Regions from separate parts of the Thermostichus sp. OS-CIW-30 genome, predicted to be linked through region 1. Evidence: riboswitches for the same ligand, from Rfam matches in the RefSeq annotation. Region 1 holds a riboswitch; the other holds the start of a gene.
The links. A riboswitch is a leader RNA that binds a small molecule or an ion and turns the genes downstream of it on or off. The one in region 1 is predicted to bind cobalamin.
Positions count from the first base shown of each region.

Region 2: it holds a riboswitch for cobalamin, as region 1 does, so the genes downstream of both, ACVWZF_RS07035 (TonB-dependent receptor plug domain-containing protein) here and ACVWZF_RS10380 (sirohydrochlorin chelatase) in region 1, are expected to answer to the same signal.

Region 1 is NZ_JBSSCZ010000023.1:6,794-10,347, forward strand. Features, by position in the region: gene ACVWZF_RS10375 (SPFH domain-containing protein) at 1-485, opposite strand, end outside; gene ACVWZF_RS10380 (sirohydrochlorin chelatase) at 583-1,626, opposite strand; cobalamin riboswitch at 1,657-1,792, opposite strand; gene ACVWZF_RS10385 (heavy metal translocating P-type ATPase) at 1,921-3,554, opposite strand, start outside.
Region 2 is NZ_JBSSCZ010000013.1:28,785-32,338, reverse strand. Features, by position in the region: gene ACVWZF_RS07035 (TonB-dependent receptor plug domain-containing protein) at 1-1,713, opposite strand, end outside; cobalamin riboswitch at 1,752-1,904, opposite strand; gene ACVWZF_RS07030 (hypothetical protein) at 2,247-2,795, opposite strand; gene rsmH (16S rRNA (cytosine(1402)-N(4))-methyltransferase RsmH) at 2,972-3,554, opposite strand, start outside.

The DNA.
Region 1 (3,554 bases):
TGTTGTAACTGTTGGGCTTGGGCCTGCAGGACTCGAGACCGTTGCTGCTCGCTGCGCAGTTGGGCTTGGGCGCGTTCACAGGTCTGGATTTCGGCTTTCACCCGCTGCTTGATGCGGTCAAGGATCTTTTGATGGCGGAGCTGGGTTTGCCGGATCTCCTGAGCCACCTGCCAAGGGCGAGGATCCCCCTTAGGTTGTCGTGGCTCGCCGCCGTGGTCGGCAGGATCAAAGGGAGATAGGGTCGCCACCAGCGATTCTCGAAAGTCGCTCCAGGAAGCCGATTGCAGACCCATCTGAACCACCCGCCAGGCCCCATAGGAGGCCCCAGCGGCAGCCAGGATCCCAGGGATCCCGGCCAGGGAGAGGGAAACCTTGGGCAGGGTGGGCAGGATCTGATCCAGCAGCCCCACCACCAGGGCGAAAACAAAGATCCCGCTCCCCACGGCAGCGGCACCTGAAACCCAAGAGGAGCGGGAGAGCATCATCGTTTTTTCGTCATCACAACCGCTAGAGCGGGAAAACCAGGTTCAAAAATTGCCTGTCTGCACTCAGTTTATCCCGCCAGCAGCCTCTGTTTCCCTCTTAGGGCACCTGCCATGCCCGTTGGTGGTAGCCCTCTAATTGGGCCCAGGGATCCCCAGCCGCTGCGTGGGTGTGGCCGTGCTGAGGGTGATGGTGAGAATGAGGGTGGTGATGGGATCCATGCCCGTGATGGTGGTCATGAGGCTCGTGAGGGTGGTGATGGCTGGATCCAGCTCTGACCTCTGCGCTCACGGCCAGGCGAAACTTGCACAGGTGGCAGTTCATCGGGGTTTGGCCCTGCAGGGCTTCCTGCTCCAGTTGCTGCAGGCTGTGCAGCACCGTGTCCACAAGGCCCAATTCCGGCAGCATCAGCCAGTCGATTTCCGGCTGTCGTTGTCGTTGTTGTTCCACTGCCGCCTCAATTTTTTTCACCAGCACTCCGGTAAACAGGAAGTAGGGCAGCACGATCACCCGGCGCGGATGCCAGGACAAGGCCCGCTCCAATCCCACGGGCAGGCGGGGATGGGTAATGCCGATAAAGCAAGTTTCCACAGCGGCAAACCCAGATCCTTCCCAAAGCAACCGGGCCAGTTTACAGGCTTCGGCATTGGCCTCGGGATCGCTGGAGCCGCGACCCACAAACAGGAGCACGGTTTCTGCTTCTGGGATCCGCTGCGGTTGGGCGGCCATCAAAGCGGCCAATCGGTCTCGCAGCAGTTGCAGGATCTCGATGCGGATCCCCAACGGCCCACCGTAATGAATGCGCAACTGGGGATAGAGGGTCTGCAGGAGATCCAATTCCATCGTCACATCGAACTTGTTGTGGCGGGCCCCAAACAGCAACAGCGGCAGGACCACAATCTCTTGCCACCCTTGGGCCAAGCACTGCTCTACCCCCTGGGCAATGGTTGGCTGGGTCAGCTCCAGAAAGCAGGGGATCACCGGTCGATGGGGGGTGAGAGCTTGGTAAGCCTGGGCTAGCTCCAGAAAGGCTTGCTGCCCTTGGGGGTCGCGGGATCCGTGGCCGATGAGCAACAGGGGCAGGGGGACAACAGGAGACTGCACAACCGCAAGCGGAGGGGAAACACTGAGGGTATTCAACACAAAAAACTCCGTTCCTTGTGAATCGCAAGGGGTACAGGACAACGGCAGGTGGGTGTTCTGGCTGAGGGAGGGATCCCATCACAGTTGCGTCACAGTGGCGGACTTGCACCGCGCTTTCCCCAGTCTGCCTGAGCCTTTTAGGTTAGCTTGCCGCTTGTCGTTCACCAAGCCCCCTGGGGGGGATGTCCTTGTCTGCCAGAAGATAGCCCTGAGGCATGAGCGGTACGGCAGACTCATGCTCAAAGGGCAGCAAAACTGTTGCCGCGCTAATCCCCCTTGCCCCTGGGAGAGGGCCTAACGCCGGCCCGCTGGTCTGGGGGGCTGAAAGTGTCGCAGGCGCAGGGCATTGGCGACCACCGAAACGGAACTCAGGGCCATGGCTGCCCCCGCCAGCATAGGGTTGAGCAACCAGCCTGTAAAGGGATAGAGCGCCCCAGCGGCAATCGGGATCCCCAGCGTATTGTAGATAAAGGCGAAGAAGAGGTTCTGGCGGATGTTGTTGAGGGTGGCCCGGCTGAGTTGAATGGCTGTGGCGACTCCGCGCAGATCTCCCGACATGAGGGTAATATCGCTGGCGGCCATCGCCACATCCGTACCCGTACCGATGGCGATCCCCACATCCGCTTCTGCCAGAGCCGGAGCATCGTTAATGCCATCTCCCACCATCGCCACCCGCCGTCGCGGTTGTCTTAGGCTGCGTATGTAAGCTGCCTTCTGATCCGGACGGACTTGGGCAATTACCCGCTGAATGCCTGCTTGCCGAGCAACCGCTTGGGCCGTGGTGGGGTTATCCCCGGTTAGCAGGATCACCTCTAGACCCATCTGTTGCAGCTGTTGCACTGCCTCAGGAGAGGTGGGTTTGAGCGGATCGGCAATGGCCAACAGCCCCACCAGGCTCTGGGATTGGGCTACGCCGATCACCGTTTTGCCCTGGCTTTCCCAGGTCTGAACCCGCTCTGACCAAGAGGGATCCCAAGGGATCCCCATCTCCTGTAGCCAGCTCAGCCGACCGATGCAGATCCACTGGTCTTCCACCCAGGCTTCTGCCCCACTGCCTATCCTTGCCTGAAAATGCTGGGCAGGAGGGATCACAATTTTTTCGGCTTCGGCTTTCTGCACTACCGCCTGGGCCAAAGGATGTTCCGAGTGCCGCTCCACCGCCGCTGCCAGGCGCAACACCGCCAGGGGAGAGGAGCCGTGGGCCCAAATATCGGTGACGGTAGGGCGACCTTCGGTCAGGGTGCCGGTTTTGTCCAAGACCACCGTGCGCAAGTGGTGGGCCAATTCCAGGCTGTCGCCACTTTTCACCAGGATCCCCAATTCTGCCCCTCGTCCCGTGGCCACCAGGATCGAGGTGGGGGTTGCCAACCCCAGCGCACAAGGGCAGGCGATGATCAGCACCCCAATCGTGTTCACCAAGGCCAGCGTCAGGTTGTCCGCCAACACCCACCAGAGCACGAAAGTTAGAACTGCCACCCCGATCACTGCCGGCACAAACCAGGCAGTCACCCGATCCGCCACCTGTTGAATTGGGGCTTTGGATCCCTGGGCTTCCTGCACCAGGCGCACGATCTGGGCCAGAACCGTGTCTTTGCCCACCCGCCGCGCCTCCATCACAAAGCTGCCCGTCCGATTCAGCGTTGCCCCAATCACCTCATCCCCCGCCGACTTGAGTACAGGCAGGCTCTCGCCGGTCACCATGGACTCGTCGAGGGTGGAGGATCCCTCTAGGATTACCCCATCCACCGGCACCTTCTCTCCGGGGCGCACTCGGATCCGATCCCCCACCTGCACTTCCCGAATCGGAATATCCTGCTCCACCCCATGGCGAATTACCCTTGCCGTTTTCGGTTGCAGCCCGATCAGCTTGCGAATGGCTTCGGAGGTTTGCCCCTTAGCCCGTTGCTCCATCCACTTGCCCACCAGAA
Region 2 (3,554 bases), on a different contig from region 1:
CAGGTTGAAGCTGTCTGCTCCCACGAAGGCTAGCTGTTTGCCAACCGCTTTGGGATCCAGCGCCGAGCGGATGATGGGATCGTTCAGGGTGTAGTTGGCAAAAAGAGTCCAGTTTTCCCCCAATCGCAAATCCAGGGCTGCTTCCAAGCCCGTGTATTCCACGAGCTCAATGTTTTCGTAGGTTCCCCTGCGCGGGCCAGTGCTGACAAAGGTAATGCCATCGCGGATGCGGTTATGGGCAAAGGTCAAGCGCAGTAGGCCAAAATCTCCCAAAGCCTGATCCAGGCCAATGTCAAAACTCTCTCCCCGCTCCGGTCGCAAATTGGGGTTGCCGTCGACTTCAAAAAAGCCGCGCAGCCGAAAGAACAGGTTTGAGATCAAGGGGGTGCGAAAGCTGCCGGCATAATTGGCCCTCAGGGTGGTGCCTTCTGCCAAAACCCAGCGGATCCCTGCGGCAGGAGAGGTGGCCGAACCGTTGACCAGATTGCTCGAATCTTGGCGAACACCTAAGTTGAGATAAAAGTTGGGCTGTGGCCTGTAATCCAGGCGGGCGAAGAATGCCCCCTGATTCACAGTATTGTCATAGTTGACGTTGGTGGATCCCCTGGCAAAGGAGAAGGTGGTGTTGCGAGCTGAAATGGATCGGTAATCCGCTCCTAGAGTAAGCTCCAGGTTTTCAGCAGCCTTCCAGGTGTATTGCAGTTGGGATCCCCACCCCGTTCGCAGGATCTCATCCCGGGATCCCTGGCTTTGTGGGGCGCTGAAGCGATAGTTGAGGTCGTCAAAAAATACCCTGGCTTGCAGGGATCCCCTCTCTTGATCCCACAGCCAACTGAGATCTAACAGCAGGTCGTTGGTGTTTTGCACTGCATCGGGGGAGGGAAACTCGGTGCTGCCAGGCACCTGAAACGCTTTATTGAGATAAAGGGCATTTCCGGTTAGGACCTGGCCTTCTGCCAGTTGCCAGGTGAGTTTGGCTTGTAGGTTGTGGTACTCCACTGCCGAGTTCTCCCGCCTGCCTGCTTTGCCCAAACGCCTAATTTCAAAGGGAAAGTCGTTGTTGCTCTGCAGACGGCGATAGCTGACCACCCAGCCCAGATCCTGCGCTTGGCCGCGGTTTTGGATCCCTTGCTCATTGAGGCCGTAGCTGCCGATAGCCGCTTCCAGCACGGTCTCGGATCCCGGCTTTGGATCCAGCGTCACGATGTTGATGACCCCGCCAACGGCATCGGAGCCGTATAAGGTGGAGCCCCCACCTGGAGAGATCTCAATACGCTCGACCACATCTGTAGTGATCTGAGACAGATCGAACCCGCCAAAAAAGCCCAGGTCGTTAATGGGGCGGCCATCCAAGAGCACCAACACCTGGGCCGTTCGTCCTCCCCGCATAAACTGGGAGCTAAGGGCTCCCAACTGGGTTCCCGCCGTGCCGTCGCTGAGGATCCCGGGCAGGTAGCGCAGGGCCTCCTGAACCGTTCTTGCCCCTTGCTCTCGAATTTGCTGGCGGGTAATGACGTAAACCGGGCGGGAAGAATCCCGCAGCAAACCAGGACGGCGAAAAGGTGTGGTGACGGGTTGATTTAAAATCTCGGCGCTAACACCGGTTTCCAACACCTCTTGAGCTGAAGGTGAAGAGGCCGCCGGCTGCGCCCACGCTGGGATCCCCAAAACAAGACCCCCCAGCGCCAGGCTGAGACCTAGAATGGGATTCATTTTCCTAAAGCTCCTGATTCCGTGCGACGCGGAAGAAAGACGAGCCAGAACCGCAGGCGGGCATCCTGACTGAGGGCATGGGTCTAGCCCAAGCCCATCACAGTTGCGGCACAGCGCCGGATTTGCACCGGACTTTCCCCTTTACATGCCCTGGCTGATCCCCAGGACAACCTGTCGGTACAGCTTTCTCTGCGATTGCTCCGAAAAAGCCGTGCTAGGCATCATACATCCCCTGCTCTGGAGTTCCTATCCTGCCAGGGGGGATGTCATCCCCAGGGGTAGATGGGATCCCATCTGCAGTCCCAGAGCTTCGGATGGGCGACATCCCATTAAAATTTGAAAAACTTGGGCCAGATTGCTTTGTTGCTTTGTAAGCGATTGAAGGATTGCCCCCACCTACTCCGGATCCTGAAACTCAGAGATCCCTTGGCTTTTTGGAGAATAGAGATACACCGAGACTTCACAAGACCCAGGGCTTTTGGGAGAGCAAGATAGAGACGCTGGCCTAGCCGCCATCGACTGGATCTGTTGGACTAGTACCCAACCGGGTAGAAAAGAGGGGCTTTTTCGGTCGCGTGAGCGGCGCGGAGCGCTCTTTCTGGCAAAGCCGTTGCCTGGTGGGCTGGATCCGGCTCAACTTGGCTGGGAGAGGCAATCGGCACCTCGATCATCCGATCCGGTACCAGCGGCACCATTTCGGAGCGGTCGGCGATTTCCCGGAGAGAATTGGCAATGGATTCTTGAGTCAGCAGAAACTGTCGTTCGTTGCGCTGCATCTGCTGCCACACCTGGTAACGCTGGCTCCACCGGCTTTGGGTATGCACAGTCCAACTGTAAAGGCTCAACACTGAAACGCCGGAGAGGATAGCCATCCCTGTGGAGATTTGCTTCCACCAGGCTAGGTGTTCTGCCCAAGCAAGATGCTGGCTGCGAGGATGGGCTGATTTCAACTTCAAATTCAAAGGTTGGGTGCGGCTGGCCTGAACTGTACCGGAGAGGGGTCGGCTCAGAGCAGAAGGCTGTCTGTGGCGACGAGGGCTTTTGGGACGATCAAGACCTGCGTTCAAAGGCTGGCTAACCATAGGGCTTAACCTCACACACACCAAGGAATCCGACGGTGTGAGACCGCCGGTTCCGCTTCACCCTAGTTCCCCGCGCCCCCCAACAGCAACCCCCTTCTCCCGATTCCCGGCCTCAGCAGGACAGCTGTCCGCTTCACGGTAGCCGATCTCTTGAGAGCGGGAGAACCAACCTAAACCTACATCTGACTGCTGCGGGCAGCCACTCGCAGTTTGGCAGAGCGGGCCCGTGGATTGCGTTGCCGTTCCAGTTCGGAAGGGGACAAGGGCTTGGGGGTGAGCACCTGCCAACGGGGATCCCTGCGGAAGGCCCATTTCACCAAGCGATCTTCAAGGCTATGGAAGCTGATCACGGCCAACCTGCCGCCGGGTTTCAACCAAGTGGGGGCTTGGGCCAGCAAGGTTTCTAAAGCCTCCAGTTCTCGGTTCACGGCAATGCGCAACGCCTGAAAGACGCGGGTGGCCGGGTGGATGCGGCCTCGCCGAGCTGCCGGAGGTACCGCCTGCCAAACCACCTGGGCCAACTGGGTAGTTGTGGCGAGGGGACGAGCCTGCTCGATGTGATGGGCAATGCGGCGGGCAAATCGCTCTTCGCCGTAACGGGTGAAAATCTCGATCAACTCTTCGACCGGGCGATGATTAACCCAATCGGCGGCAGTCTCCTGAGCTGTACTGGGATCCATGCGCATGTCCAGCGGCCCCTCCCCGCGAAAGCTAAATCCCCGCTCAGGGCAGTCCAGTTGCGGCGAACTCACCCCCAAG